2 regions of the Micromonospora sp. NBC_01392 genome follow, and region 1 is predicted to be linked to the other one. Evidence: riboswitches for the same ligand, from Rfam matches in the RefSeq annotation. Region 1 holds a riboswitch; the other holds the start of a gene.

Evidence for each region. A riboswitch is a leader RNA that binds a small molecule or an ion and turns the genes downstream of it on or off. The one in region 1 is predicted to bind cobalamin.
Region 2: it holds a riboswitch for cobalamin, as region 1 does, so the genes downstream of both, OG767_RS19295 (ribonucleoside-diphosphate reductase subunit alpha) here and bluB (5,6-dimethylbenzimidazole synthase) in region 1, are expected to answer to the same signal.

What each region holds. Positions count from the first base shown of each region.
Region 1 covers NZ_CP109549.1:2,939,335-2,946,641, reverse strand. The annotation lists gene cobN (cobaltochelatase subunit CobN) at 1-1,997, opposite strand, end outside; cobalamin riboswitch at 2,333-2,462, opposite strand; gene bluB (5,6-dimethylbenzimidazole synthase) at 2,726-3,367, opposite strand; cobalamin riboswitch at 3,403-3,606, opposite strand; gene OG767_RS13515 (Ig-like domain-containing protein) at 3,941-5,575, opposite strand; gene OG767_RS13510 (MaoC family dehydratase) at 6,326-6,790, opposite strand; gene OG767_RS13505 (acyl-CoA dehydrogenase family protein) at 6,787-7,307, opposite strand, start outside.
Region 2 covers NZ_CP109549.1:4,413,794-4,421,100, reverse strand. The annotation lists gene OG767_RS19305 (hypothetical protein) at 1-9, shown strand, start outside; gene OG767_RS19300 (ribonucleotide-diphosphate reductase subunit beta) at 18-1,013, opposite strand; gene OG767_RS19295 (ribonucleoside-diphosphate reductase subunit alpha) at 1,037-3,418, opposite strand; cobalamin riboswitch at 3,540-3,749, opposite strand; gene OG767_RS19290 (alpha/beta hydrolase family protein) at 3,896-5,092, opposite strand; gene OG767_RS19285 (cytochrome P450) at 5,185-6,408, opposite strand; gene OG767_RS19280 (hypothetical protein) at 6,469-7,307, opposite strand, start outside.

The DNA of each region.
Region 1 (7,307 bases):
GTGGGGGCGGTGGCGAGGACGTGCAGCCCGTCGCGGATCTGCACGTCCTTGACCTCACAGAGGTAGCCGTCGAGGTGCAGCACGAAGTCGTCGAAGTCGTCGGCGTCGGGCATCGCCTCGGCGTGCAGGTCGTGGTGCAGTTCGGCGGCGCAGACCAGGTCCCAGATCTGCGCCCGCACGGTCGGCGCCTTGGCCGGGTCGAGGGCCTGCACGGTGGCGTACTCGTCGAGCAGTTGCTCCAGTCTGGCCAGGTCCCCGTAGGTCTCGGCGCGGGCCATCGGCGGCACCAGGTGGTCGACCACGACGGCGTGGGCACGCCGTTTGGCCTGGGTGCCCTCACCGGGATCGTTGACGATGAACGGATAGACCAGCGGCAGGTCGCCCAGCACCGCGTCGGGGGCGCAGTCGGCCGCCAGGCCGAGGCCCTTGCCGGGCAGCCACTCCAGGGTGCCGTGCTTGCCCAGGTGCACCACGGCGTCCGCGCCGAACCCACCGTCGGCGACCGGCGCGGCGAGCCAGCGGTACGCGGCCAGGTAGTGGTGGCTGGGCGGCAGGTCCGGGTCGTGGTAGATGGCGATCGGGTTCTCCCCGAAGCCGCGCGGCGGCTGGATCAGCAGCACCACGTTGCCGAAGCGCAGGCCGGCCAGGACGATGTCCCCACCCTCGGTGTACAGCTCGCCGGGCGGCTCACCCCAGTGCTCCCGCATCCGCTCACGCAGCGCGGCGGGCAACTCGTCGAACCACCGCCGGTACGTGCGCCCCGGTATCCGGGCCTCGGCGGCGCGCTGCTGCTCCGGGGTGAGCCACTCCACGTCGTGGCCGCCCGCGGCGATCAACGCGTGGATCAGGGCGTCGCCGTCGTCGGGTGGCGGGGCGTCGCCCAGGTGGTAGCCGGCGTCGGCCATCGCCGCGAACAGCCGGACGGCGGAGGCCGGGGTGTCCAGACCGACCGCGTTGCCGACCCGGGAATGCTTGGTCGGGTACGAGCTGAGCACCACCGCGACGCGCTTGTCGGCGGCGGGCACGTGCCGCAGCCGGGCGTGGCGGACCGCGATGCCGGCCACCCGGGCGGCCCGGTCGGGGTCGGCGGCGTAGACCGAGAGCCCGTCGGCGTCGATTCGCTTGAACGAGAACGGCACGGTGATGATCCGGCCGTCGAACTCGGGGATGGCGACCTGCATGGCGGCGTCCAGCGGGGACAGTCCGGCGTCGCTGCCGGCCCACTGCTCGCGGGTGCTGGTGAGGCAGAGGGCCTGGATCACCGGCACGTCCAGCGCCGCGAGGGCGCCGACGTCCCAGGCGTCCTCGTCGCCGCCGCCGGAGGCGTCAGCGGCCACCGCTCCGCCGGCGGCGAGCACGGTGACCAGCAGCGCGTCGCACCGGCCGAAGAGACCGAGCGGACCGGCGCCGGCGGTCATCCCCCGCAGCGAGCCGCAGAAGATCGGCAGCGGGTTCCCGCCGGCGGCCCGTACCGCGTCGGCGAGCACGTCGACGAAGCCGGTGTTGCCGGCCAGCGCGTGCGCCCGGTAGAAGACGATCCCCACGGTGGGCCGGCCGGGGACGATCTCCGGATCGCCGTGCACGCCGTAAGCCGGGGTGGGCGCGGGCGGGGCGAAGCCCTCGCCGGTGAGCAGCACCCGGTCGGACAGGAACCGGGCCAGCCGGCCCAGGTTCGCCGGGCCGCCCTCGACCAGGTACGCGAGCGCCTGGGTGACCACACCGGACGGCGCGGTGGAGACCGCCATCAGCTCCGCGTCGGGCAGCGCCTCACCGCCGAGCACCACCGTCGGGACGCCGCTGGCCAGCACGGCGGCCAGCCCGTCCGGCCAGGTCTGCCGGCCGCCGAGCAGGCGTACGACGGCGAGGTCGACGCCGTCGACGAGCGCGGGCACCGCGTCGGCGGCGACCCGCGCGGGGTTGGCGAGCCGGTAGTCGGCGTCGCTGGCGCGGGCGGCCAGCAGGTCGGTGTCGGCGGTGGACAGCAACAGGATGCGCACGGAAAACTCCGGAGAGTGACGCACCGGGTCGCGCGAAGGCGACCGGGGCGAAGCGGGATGGGAGCGGCGTCAGCGGGTGCGGCGACCCGCGGCGCGACTCACCGAGACGCGGGTCGGGGAGCGGTCAACGCTGGCGGCACGCGCCCCGGCCGAGGGGGTCCACGGTCCCGGGTGCGCCGGCACGGGGCACGCCGGCACGACCGGCGGCGTGGCAGGCAACGGGTGCGGCGGAGCGTCCACCGTGCGGATCATGACGATGTTCGTCGATGAAAGAGATGCCGTGCGTCATCGGGTCCTCCTCGGGTGTCCACGCCCTGGGGTACGTCCGACGGCCGAAGTATCCTGGCTCCCGGATCAACGCTCACCCCCGGCCTTCCAACCGCGCACGCACGGTCGTGGCTCGCAAGGGGGGATCACTCCCCGGTGACAGTGGCGGGACCGCGCCGGAATCGCACCGGCTTCCTTCACTGCCGTCAGGCCGCGAATGCTGCCACACCTCACGACCTGCGGTCAACGCCACTCCACCGCGGGCAACCGTCGCCCGGACCATCGAGACCGGCCGATCAGTCCCCCAGCTGGCCCGCCGGGGTCACGACCCTCCGGACCGGCGCTCCGCCGGTGCCCGGGCCGTCTCGATCGCACAGCCCCGAACAGGCCGCTGACCGAGAGCGATCAGGTAGCGCGGGTAGGAGCAGTCCGGCGCTGCCCCTACCCATGCGGCAGAGACGTCACCTCGTGGCGGACGCGGGGTTCCAGCGGTCGTGGTGGATCGCCGCGGCCAGGGGGCGGCGGTGGCGCCAGCCGTGTCGTTCGAGATCGGGCACCGCTTCGAGGTGGGTGACGGGGCCGAGGCAGAGCCAGGCGACGGGTCGGATGCCGGCCGGAATGGCGAGCAACCGCTGGAGGAACTGCTCGCGATAGAACGACACCCAGCCGAGGCCGAGGTCTTCGGCGGTGGCGGCCAGCCAGAGGTTCTGGATGGCCAGACAGGTCGAATACAGGCCGGTGTCGGAGATGGCGTGGCGACCCAGGACCGCTGGGCCACCACGGTCGGGGTCGTAGGTCACCACGATCGACAGTGTCGACTCCAGGATGCCGTCGATCTTGATGCCGGAGAATCGTCGAGCGTCCTGGACGCCGAGGGTGGCGGCGAACGTGTCGCGCTCGGCACGGACATGCCGATGGAACGCTTCGCGCAGGCCCCGGTCACGGATCACAATGAAGTCCCAGGGCTGGGACAGCCCGACACTGGGTGCGGCGTGCGCCGCCGCAAGGACGCGGTCGAGTACGCCAGGGGCGAGGGGCTCGCCACTGAACTGGCCACGGACGTCGCGGCGACGGTGGATCACGTCGTAGATGTCGCTGATCATGGGCAGGCTCCCGCTGCGCTCATGCCCCACCTCGGTGGGGCCCGATGACGCGAGGCCGGTCTTCGGACTCCCAGATCAACACCGGTCCGCCCGCCTTCCCAGCCGGTTCGGCCAGTGACTGCGCACACGTGCGCGTGGGCGGCAGCTCCCTGGTTACCGCGGCGGGCCCGTGCCGGAGTCACACCGGCTTCCCGATTCTCCCCACCACCGGGTGGGGCACCTCGCAACAGTTCGTGCCGCTCGGCACAATACCCCACTGTCCGAAACCGACCCTGCGGTCCACCACCCGTGCGGGAGCGCCGAGACCACTGCGCCGATCGGCGTGCCAGAGCCGGCTCGGATGAGCGCGCCGTCGAGGACGGCGATGATTGTCGGACGCTCGTACTCCGTCATCGCCGGCACCCGGCGGTCGACTCCATGACCAGGGCCAGCCCTGTCCGCCACACGGTCACCGGACTGGCCGGCCGCGAAGGAGCCACCTCTTCGTCGCGACAGGCCCAGGCTGCGCCCAGGTTGACGAATGCCATCATGGTTCCGGCCAACCGGGGAACCTCAGGCTTACCTCTCCCCCGGTCACCGGCGCAGGTGGCCGATGCCGTGCTGGTCGAGCCAGGTGACCGTCCGCAGCACGAACGTCGGCGCCGCCGAACCGGCGCTGACGTCGGTGGCGACCAGCGGTACCTGGGCGGCGACCGGGAGCAGGGTGGACTGCCAGCAGGCCGGCGTGGCGCAGGCCGAGCGGTCGTCGACGCGCCAGGCGGCGGCCACGTTGCGGCCGTCCGGGTCGGCCGGGCGGTATTCCAGCCACCGGCGCAGGTCGTTGCCGCCGTCGATCCCGGCGGCGAGGACCAGGTTGAACGAGCCCTGCACGCGAAGCAGGCGGATCTGCTCCTGCACACCGAAACTCGGCAGGCTGGTGCCCGCGCACGCGACGCCGCCGTCGCGCCAGCAGGTCCAGGCCACCGCGGGACCGGTGCCACCGGCCGCCGGGAAGTCGTAGGGCGAGATGTCGAAGATCACCGCGTTGTCGGCGCCGAACACCTCCGCCGCCGCGCTCCAGAAGGAGCGCACGGCGAGAAGGTCGCTCTGGCGCAGCGACACGATGGGTGTGATGCCGGCCCGGACGAGCCGGTCGACGTACCGGGCCGCCTCGTCGACGTAGCCGACGCGGTTCTGTCTGTCGGTGGGGCTGCCGGTGTAGACGAAGCAGGCGTCGCTCAGCACGACCCGCACCGCGTCGACGCCGCGGGCCCGCAGCGCGCCCACGGACGCGTCGTCGACCGGGCCGTCCCAGCGGATCGGTCCCCACGCGCACTCGCCGGGCGCGGCCGACCGGATGATTCCGCGTGGCCGGTACGGCCTCGGGTCGGTGGTGACCGTGCGGATGCGGTTGCCGATCGCCTTCAGCGCGGGTGCGGCACCGGGTGCCGGCGGCGGGAGCACCCGGATGCCGCGGACCTCGGCGGTGGCCTGGGCGCCCTCGCTGTCGTAGGCGGTGGCGGTGACGCGGGTGCCGCTGTTCGGCGACGCGCCGCGCCAGTCGAACGCGTACGGCGCGGTGGTGTCCACGGCGAGCAACGTGCCGCGCTCCCGGAACTCGACCCGCTCGATCCGCCGGCCGGCCGCCGCCGTGGCCTCCGCACGGATCGGGATGACGCCCCGCGCGGCGAAGAAGTCGTTGGGCAGGGGCGAGGTGAGCGACACCGACGGGCCGCCCGGCCGTGGGCTGGGCTGCGGGCTCGCCGAAGCCGTCGGCTGCGACGAACCGGTCGGGCTGCCGACGTCCACGTTGCACGGCTGGCCGCTCAAGACCCAGTCGGTCGGCTCGGGCTCCGCGTCCCGGTAGTTGCCGCCGAAGCGCACCGTCACCGAGGCGCCGGTCGGCAGCGTGGACCCCGCCGGTGGGCGGAGCATGGTCATCGGGTACAGCTCGCCGCTGCCGAGCGTGTATCCGTCCGGCAGCCGGTCGAGGCCCATGGTGATCGTTTGGCCGCTGACCTGACGGAACCGCAGCCACCAGTCGGTGACGGGAGAGCCCAGGTTGGTGACGGTGAGCTCGGCCCAGAACCCTTTGGACCACTCTCGGGTGATGGTGTAGTCCACCGTGCACGCCGTCGCGGCGTACGCCGACGGCAGCACCATCGTCATGGCCCCGCCGACGACGACCGCGGCGGCGGTGGCCAGCGCGAAGATCCTGCGTCGCATCATGCCCCGTACTCATCGACAGATATCGCTTGATACAGCCTCGGCGGTCGGGACTCTGTCTGTCAATACCGTGGCGCCCACCGGGCGGGACCGCCGCCCGCCGAGCCGAAGGCCCGCTGCGCGTCGACGAGGGCTCACGCCGGGCCGGCACGCGCCCGCATCCGCGCATGCGCACTACACCGATCTGCGCCGGTTCTACCGTGCCGCAGCCGCAGACGGCCAAGCCGTGCTGCTGGCCATCACCTGACCTCGACGCCCGGCTGCCCTTCATCGCCGGCGCCGGTCAGGTCTGCGACGGACCCAAATCTCTGGGCTGCCGACCAGGAATGGACGCCGGGATGGCTCGCCTCGCGCGCGGGCGCGAACTGGAAGGAGCACGATCGCCAAGGGCGACACCGCTGCAAGCGACCGAGCCTTGGCCTACCAGGAGTTCTGGACGAGGTTCCTGGAGGCGGTCCATGACCGCAAGCTCGGGTGGACGACGTCGACCAAGGGCTCGCCGCAGAACTGGCAGTCCCTGCCCGCTGGCACGAACGGCATGTCGTACACGTGCACCTGGTTCATCGATGCTCAGACCCGCCTTCGTACGGCGATAGCCGAAGCCGGCGGCCACTGTACGAGATCAACGAGGCGAACAGGCAGCCGCCTTCGCCCCGCTGAGCCTCGGTTAGCGGCAGGGCGCGGCTCTCGTACACGAATCCCGACCCGGTCGACCATGAACGGCTGCAGGAGAACCCGCCAGCGACAGCGCGGTCATCGGGCCACGCCCCGCACCAGGCGGCTGACCGTCTCGGCGACGCAGACCGGCTTGCCGCCGGCGTCGCTCTCCACGGTGACCGCGGTGACCACCTGCACGCCGCCGTCCACCGGTGACACCTCGGCCAGGGTCGCGGTGGCGCGGACCGCGCTGCCGACCCGGAGCGGGGCCGGGAAGCGCACCCGGTTGAGGCCGTAGTTGACCCCCATGGCCACTCCCTCGACCCGGTACAGGCTACCGGCCAGCGCCGGCAGCAGGGACAACGTGAGGTACCCGTGCGCGATGGTGCCGCCGAACGGGCCGGCCGCGGCCCGTCGCGGGTCGATGTGGATCCACTGGCGGTCGTCGGTGGCGTCGGCGAACCGGTCGACCCGTTGCTGGTCGATCCGGAACCAGGGGCCGGGGCCCAGCGTCTCGCCGGTCGCCTCGGCCAACTCCTCGATGGAGGCGAAGACCCTCATGCCAGGTGCCCTCCCAGCTTCGTGTAGCCGCGCAGCAGGTCCCGGGAGATGATCAGTCGCTGCATCTCGTCGGTGCCCTCGAAGATCCGGTACAGCCGGACCTGCCGGTACCAGCGCTCGATCGGCAGCTCGCGGGTGTAGCCCATGCCGCCGTGGATCTGCAGGACGCGGTCGACCACCCGATTGACCATGCCCGCGCCGTAAAGCTTCGCCATCGAGGAGGCGTGCCGCGGGTCCATGCCCTGGTCGACGGTCCAGGCGGCGCGCAGGATGAGCCAGCGGGCCGCCTCCAGCTCGGTCTCCGAGTCGGCGATCATCCACTGGATGGCCTGGTTGGTGCCGATCTTCGCGCCAAAGGTCTCCCGGGTGTTGGCGTAGTCGATGGCCATCGACAACGCTCGCTCGGCGATGCCGACGGCGTGCGACGGGATGGTGTAGCGGCCCTTGCCGATCCACTCCATGCCGAGGCTGAAGCCCTGCCCGGGCTCGCCGAGGATGTTGCGCCCGGGCACCCGGA
Region 2 (7,307 bases), 1.5 Mb from region 1:
CGGCTGTGAGCGTCCGCTCAGAAGTCGTCGTCGAACGTGACGCTGCCGGTCACCCCGACCTGGTACGCCGACACCCGCCGCTCGAAGAAGTTCGACAGCTCCTGCACGTCCTGCAACTCCATGAACGCGAACGGGTTGCCGCTGCCGTACATCGGCGCGAGGCCCAGCGCCGCCAATCGCCGGTCCGCCACGTGTTGCAGGTACCCGCGCATGTCGGCCGGCGACATCCCGGAGACGCCCTGGTCGAGCAGGTCCTCGGCGAACTGCGCCTCGCACTCCACCGCCTCGGCGAGCATGTCCCGGACCTGCCGTTCCAGCTCGGCGTCGAACAGCTCCGGCTCCTCGGCGCGGACGGTCTCCACCACGTCGAACGCGAACGCCATGTGCATCGACTCGTCCCGGAACACCCAGTTGGTGCCGGAGGCCAACCCGTTGAGCAGCCCTCGGGACCGCAGGAAGTAGACGTAGGCGAACGCGCCGTAGAAGAACAGCCCCTCGATGCACGCGGCGAAGCAGATGAGGTTGAGCAGGAACGCCCGCCGGTCGGAGCGGGTGCGCAGCTCCCGCAGCTCGTGGATCGAGTCGATCCAGCGGAAGCAGAACTCCGCCTTGCGGGCGATCGACGGGATGTTCTCCACCGCCGCGAACGCGGCGAACCGCTCCCGCTCGTCCGGCACGTACGTGTCCAGCAGGTTGAGGTAGAACTGGACGTGCACCGCCTCCTCGAAGAGCTGGCGGGACAGGTAGAGCCGCCCCTCCGGCGAGTTGACGTGCTGGTAGAGGTTGAGCACCAGGTTGTTGGCGACGATGGTGTCGCCGGTGGCGAAGAACGCGACCAGCCGGGACACCAGGTGCCGCTCGGCCGGCGAGAGCCGCTCCAGGTCGGCCAGGTCGGCGTGCAGGTCCACCTCCTCGACGGTCCAGGTGTTGCGGATGGCGTCGCGGAACCGGTCGAAGAAGTGCGGGTAGCGCATCGGCCGCAGGGTCAGGTCCATGCCCGGGTCGAGCAGCATCGGGCGGGTCTCGGGCACGGTGGTCACTGGCAGGCCTCGCAGCTCTCGGGGTTCTCCAGGGAGCAGGCGAGCGCCTCGTCGTCGCGGGCGGGCACCGGGGCGAGCACCGGGGCCACGGTGGCCTGCTGGATCCGGGTCGCCGGACGCGACCGCACGTAGTAGGTGGTCTTCAAACCGGACCGCCAGGCGTACCGGTACATCGAGGAGAGCTTGCCGATGGTCGGCGCGCTCAGGAACAGGTTCAGCGACTGCGACTGGTCGACGTAGGGCGCCCGCGCGGCGGCCAGGTCGATCAGCGCCCGCTGCGGCAGCTCCCACGCGGTCCGGAACAGCTCCCGCACCTCGGCGGGCAGCTCGGTGACGCCCTGCACCGAGCCCTCGGCCCGCTTGATCCGGTCGCGGACCTGCGGCGTCCACAGCCCACGCGCCTTCAGCTCCCGCACCAGGTACGTGTTGACCTGGAGGAACTCGCCGGACATGGTCTCCCGTTTGAACAGGTTCGACACCTGCGGCTCGACGCACTCGTAGCAGCCGGCGATCGAGGCGATGGTGGCCGTCGGCGCGATGGCCACCAGCAGCGAGTTGCGCAGCCCGAACGCGGCGATCCGCGCCCGCAGCGCCGCCCACCTGTCGACCTGGGTCGGCGTCGCGCCCCAGAGGTCCGGGTGCAGGTCACCCTTCGCGGCCCGGGTCCGCGGGTACGCCGGATGCGGCCCGAACCGCTCGGCCAGCCCGGCGGAGGTCTCCAGCGCGGTCAGCAGGATCTCCTCCTGCACCCGGGTGGACAGCTCCCGCGCCGCCGGTGAGTCGAACGGCAGGCGCAGCGTGAACAACGCGTCCTGGAGGCCCATCAGCCCGAGCCCGACCGGCCGCCAGCGCGGATTCGACGCCGCCGCCTGCGCGGCCGGGTAGTAGTTGATGTCGATCACCCGGTCCAGGAACACCACCGCGGTGCGCACGGTGGCCCGCAGCTTCTCCCAGTCGACCCCGTCGGCGGTGACGTGCGCGCCGAGGTTCACCGAACCGAGGTTGCACACCGCGGTCTCGGCGTCGTCGTTGACCTCCAGGATCTCGGTGCACAGGTTGGACAGGTGGATCACGTTGCCCGGCTCGCCGGTCTGGTTGGACAGCCGGTTCGCGGCGTCCTTGAACGTCATCCACCCGTTGCCGGTCTGCGCGAGTGTGCGCATCATCCGCCCGTACAGGTCGCGGGCCCGGACCGTGCGGACCGCCTTCTTCTCGGCCGCCCGGTACGCGGCGTCGAACGCCTCGCCGTACAGGTCAGGCAGTTCCGGCGCGTCGGACGGGTCGATCAGCGACCAGTCCTCGTCCGCCTCGACCCGGCGCATGAACTCGTCCGGGATCCAGTTGGCCAGGTTGAGGTTGTGGGTGCGCCGGGACTCCTCGCCGGTGTTGTCCCGCAGCTCCAGGAACTCCTCCACGTCCGGGTGCCACGGCTCCAGGTAGACGCAGGCCGCGCCCTTGCGCCGGCCGCCCTGGTTCACCGCCGCCACCCCGGCGTCGAGCGTCTTGAGGAACGGCACGATGCCGTTCGACCGCCCGTTCGTGCCCCGGATCAGCGCGCCCCGGCCACGCACCCGGGACCAGGAGATGCCGATGCCGCCGGAGAACTTCGACAGCTTCGCCACCTGGTGGTAACGCTCGTAGATGGAGTCCAGCTCGTCGCGGGGCGAGTCCACCAGGAAGCACGACGACATCTGGGTGTGCCGGGTGCCCGAGTTGAACAGCGTGGGGGAGCTGGGCAGGTAGGCCAGGCTGGACATCAGCCGGTAGAGGCCGACCGCCTCGGCCGGGGTGTGCGACAGCCCGCAGGCCACCCGCAGCAGCCAGTACTGCGGCGTCTCCACCACCAACCGCGACTCCGGGTGCCGCAGCAGGTAACGGTCCGCCACCGTACGCAGTCCGAAGTACTCGAACCGCAGGTCACCGGCCGGGTCCACGGCGTCGTCCAGCTCGTCGGCGTGGCGGGCCACGAACGCGGCGGTGTCGTCACTGATCAGCCCCAGCCCGTGCGCGTACCCGATCGACTCGCTGAAGCGCGTCACCTGCTGCCCGCGGACCTCCTCGTCCACGTACGCGGCCAGCAGCCGGGCCGCCAACCGGGAATATTGCGGTTCCTCGCCGATCAGCTCCGCCGCGGTCTGGATCGACAGCCGGTCCAGCTCCGCGGTGCTCGCCCCGTCGTAGAGCCCGCTGATGGTCCGGGTGGCGATCCGCAGCGGATCGACCTCGTCCAGGTCGGCGACCCAGCGCTCGACCGCCCGGACGATCCGGTTGACGTCGACCGGCTCGGTGTCGCCGTCCCGCTTGCGGACCCGCATCGCCAGCCGGCGCTGCTCCGGCCCGGTGGCACCGGACCGCTGACTCTCCTGCACGACCCTCATGACCTCTCCCTCGCTGGCACCGATGGTCTCGGCCGGCGGGAGAACGCCAACGGGCACGGCACGCAGGACCGGCCCGGCTGCTGGCGTCGGTCGTCCCGCGCGACCTTCGACCGCCGCGCGCGGCAGCGCACGGCGCGCTGGCAGGTCTTCGGACTCGCGGGCGTGACACGAGGTCGCCTACTGGCCGTCGCTTCCCAGGCCGGTGGCCCAGTGCTGATGACGGCGGTCGTTCCCACTCACCGCTGCGGGGCAGTCCCGGACTTCCACCGGGTTCCCTCTTGCCTCGGCCGCGCCTGTCAGACGCGGCCGAACCAGCTGCGGGGACACCATATATGGCGGTGATGCCCGGCGGGCAACACCAGATGTCGCGTCGGGCGTGTCGGCTGCGTCTCACCGCTGGAGGTGAAGGCGGGGCCCCTTGTTAACGCCTCCGGTAGAGGAGGGGGCCCCGCTTAACACCGCCGCCCACCGATCGGCTCAGGCCACGAACGACACCTCGGGGAAGGAGCGGCTCGGGCCGCGCAGCAGGTGACCCCGGTGCCGCAGGTGCCTGTCGAAGAAGGCCAACGGGTACGCCTGTTGGATGCGTACCGCGCGGGCGGGGTCGAGGGTGCCGATCCAGCCGGTGAGCTCCTCGTCGCTCATCCCGATCACCCGGGCCAGTTGCGGCACCAGCCACTGGTTGTCGCCGTACGACTGGTGGAGCGCGCCGGCAGCCTGGACGTTGAGCCGCCAGCCGTGCAGGTGCGACCAGAACTCGGCGACGGCGGGCTCCGTGACGCGGGTGTACTCCGCCGTCATCAGCATGAACGGCCGGTCCAGGTCGGTGGGCCGCGGCTGGGACAGCATCGGGCCGTCGAAGCTCAGCCCGGCGCGTACCCGCTGGTCGGTGCCCATGGTGAGCGCGGTCGCGGTGCCCCCCTTCGACCAACCGAACATGCCGATCCGGTGCGGGTCCAGCGCCGTGCACAGCCCGGTCGGGAGCGGCCGACGGTCGACGTCCGGGTTGCCGCCGGCGGCGAGCACGGCGATCTGGTCCAGCACGAACCGGACGTCGCGCGTGTAGGTCCACGGCGTCGAGTCGTAGTCGTCCTCCCGGACGGTCACCCGGCCGTCCGGGAACTCGGTGGGCCCGTCGTACGTGTGGTCCACCGTGACCACCGCGTATCCGTGGCTGGCGAGTTCCTGGACCACGATGGTGGTGTCCGATCGGTGGCTGCCCGCGCCGTGCGAGTAGACCACCACCGGCAGTCGACGGGCGGCGCGTCGCACCGGCGCGCCCTCGTGGCCGGCCGTCAGCGGCGCCCGCACCGCGTCGGGATCGAACCCGGTGGACTCCAGCAGCGCGCGGAGCGACGCGGCGGTCATCCACGGCGCGCGCGGGTGCCGCCACACGTCCCGGGCGGGATACCAGACGCTGACCATCAGCTCCCGGTGCCGCCCCGGGCCGGCAAGGGGGTCCGGCTGCGACCGGTCGACCAGGTGCAGCGGCACCGTGCCCACCGGGTGGGGCCCGGTCGGCGCGGGCAACGTGAGCCGGACCGGGCCCGGATCGGCGGTGGCCGCCGGCGCGTGGCCGGCGGCGCCGATCGACGCGCCGGCACCCACCGCCAGCGCGGCCCGGACCAGGGTGCGGCGGGTCATGCCGTGTTCGGGGACGGATGTCTCGGTCATCAGTGATCCTCCTTGGCGGCTTTATTCACTCAGTATATATACCGAGTGTATAGATGCAAGCGCGTGCCCCGGTCCACGGCCGGGTGCCGCGCCTACCAGGCGACCGGCAGCGCGGCCGGGCCGAGGATGGCGTGGCCCGGCTTCCACGGCACCTCGTCCGGCGGCACCGCGAGGCGCAGGCCGGGCAGCTCCCGCAGCAGCAGGCCGAGCGCGGTGCGGACCTCCAGCGCGCCCAGGTGGGCCCCGATGCAGTAGTGCGCGCCGTGCCCGAAGGACAGGTGCGGGGTGGGCGCGCGGTCGAAGTCCATCCGTTCCGGGTCCGGGAACACCGCCGGGTCGCGGTTGGCGGCGTCGTGCGAGGGGACCACGATGTCGCCCGCCGCCAGTCGGGCGCCGCTGGGCAGCGTCACGTCCGCCATCACCCGCCGCGGCATCTCGTCGCCGTTCGCGGTGGAGTGCAGCCGCTCCAGTTCGGCGACCGCGCCGTCCAGCCGCTCGGGGTGCGCGACAAGGTACGTCCAACCGGTGCCGGCCGGCCCGTACGGCTCGGTCTGGAGCACGTGGACGAACGTGGCGATCGAGCTGGCGGTGGTCTCCCAGCCACCCACCACGAGCGAGATCGGCAGCTTGATCTGGACGTCCACCGGCTGGTCGGCGGCGGCGGTCGCGATCCGGCCGAGCAGGTCGTCGCCGGGTCGGCCGCGTCGCTGTTCGAGCTGCTCCCACAGGTAGCCGCCCATCTCCTCGGCGGACCGGGCCGCCTCCTCGCGGCTCAGGTCGCCGGTGCCGAGGAACATGTCGCCCCACCGGCGGAACCGCATCCGGTCGTCGGTCGGCAGGCCGAGCAGGTCGCAGATCACGTCCAGCGCGAACGGGACGGCGAAGTCGCGGACCAGGTCCGCCGGAGCGCCCCGGCCCACCATCGCGGCGAGCCGCTCCTCGGCCGCGGTCCGGACCGCGTCGCGCATCCCGTCGACAGCCGGTCGGGTGAACGCGTCCTTCACGGTGCCGCGCACCCGGGCGTGCTCGGCCCCGTCCATGCCGAGCATGGTGCCGGACACGTCGACCTCGTCGGCGTGCGCGGCGGCGGCCCGGGAGAAGACGTCCTGCCGGCGTAGCACCTCGCGCACGTCGGCGTACCGGCAGATCAGCAGCGCCGGAACCGGTTCGCCGCCGACCCGGCGGACGATGGGCACCACCGGAGAGCCGGCGGCGAACCGGGCGTAGTCGGGGTGCTTGCGCGGGCCGGGCGGCCGGTTGACGCCGTCGGCGTCCTGGTAGAAGGGGTGGGGGCGGCGGGCGTCGATGTCCGTCATCCGTCCACAGTGCCAGCTCCGTCCCGACGGCGGGGCCCCGCCGTCGGTGCCGGATGATGCCTAGCCGGCCGACCGGCTCGACGCGCGGGCGCGGCCGTACTCGGTGAGGGCGTGGAAGGCGGCCTTGGGTGTCCACGAGCCGTCCGGCAGCACGCGCACGATGCCCCGGGCCGCCAGGTCGTAGTCGTGCTCCGGGTCCTCGGTGGTGGGCAGGTGCCGGTTCGCGAACGTGTAGACGAAGGCCGCCTCCACCCCGCCCGCCTCGTAGTCGCGCAGCAGGTCGACGAGGTAGCGGGCCTGGCCCTCCTCGTCGCGCTCCAGCGTCGCGGTGAGCTTCGCCGCCCGGCCGTGCTCGTCGTAGGTCACCGGTTCCGTCGCGCCCGCGACGTCGGCGGCGCCCCGGTACGTGCAGCAGCCGAACTCCGTGGCGGCGTACGGCTTGCCCTGGCCCACCGCCGCCGCGAGGCTCTGCGGAAACGCCGCCGCGTTCGTGGCGTCGCGGTAGCCGGCGTCGCTGGCGATGATGTCGAACGGGGTCCAGTCGACGCCTTCGAGGGGGATCGAGGCGTATCCGACCGGGCCACCGAACCGCTCGCGCACCGCGGGAAGCGCGTCGGCGAAGAAGTCGCGCACCGCGGCCCGCGCGACCGGGACCGCCTCCCGCATCCGCATCGGATCGGTGAACAGCGCCAGGCGCTCGGTCAGGTCGCGGCCGGGCAGGAAGCCCTCGGTGAACATGGAGATCTCGGAGCCGGTGAGGTAGACGACCGTGGCGCCCTCGCGTCGTAGCCGCTCGGCCCGTTCGGCGCCGTCGAGCAGGAACGCCATGAGCCCGGCGCGGTCCAGGCCGTTGGTGAACGGGCAGTACCACACCTCCAGCCCGGTCTCGGCCGCCAGAC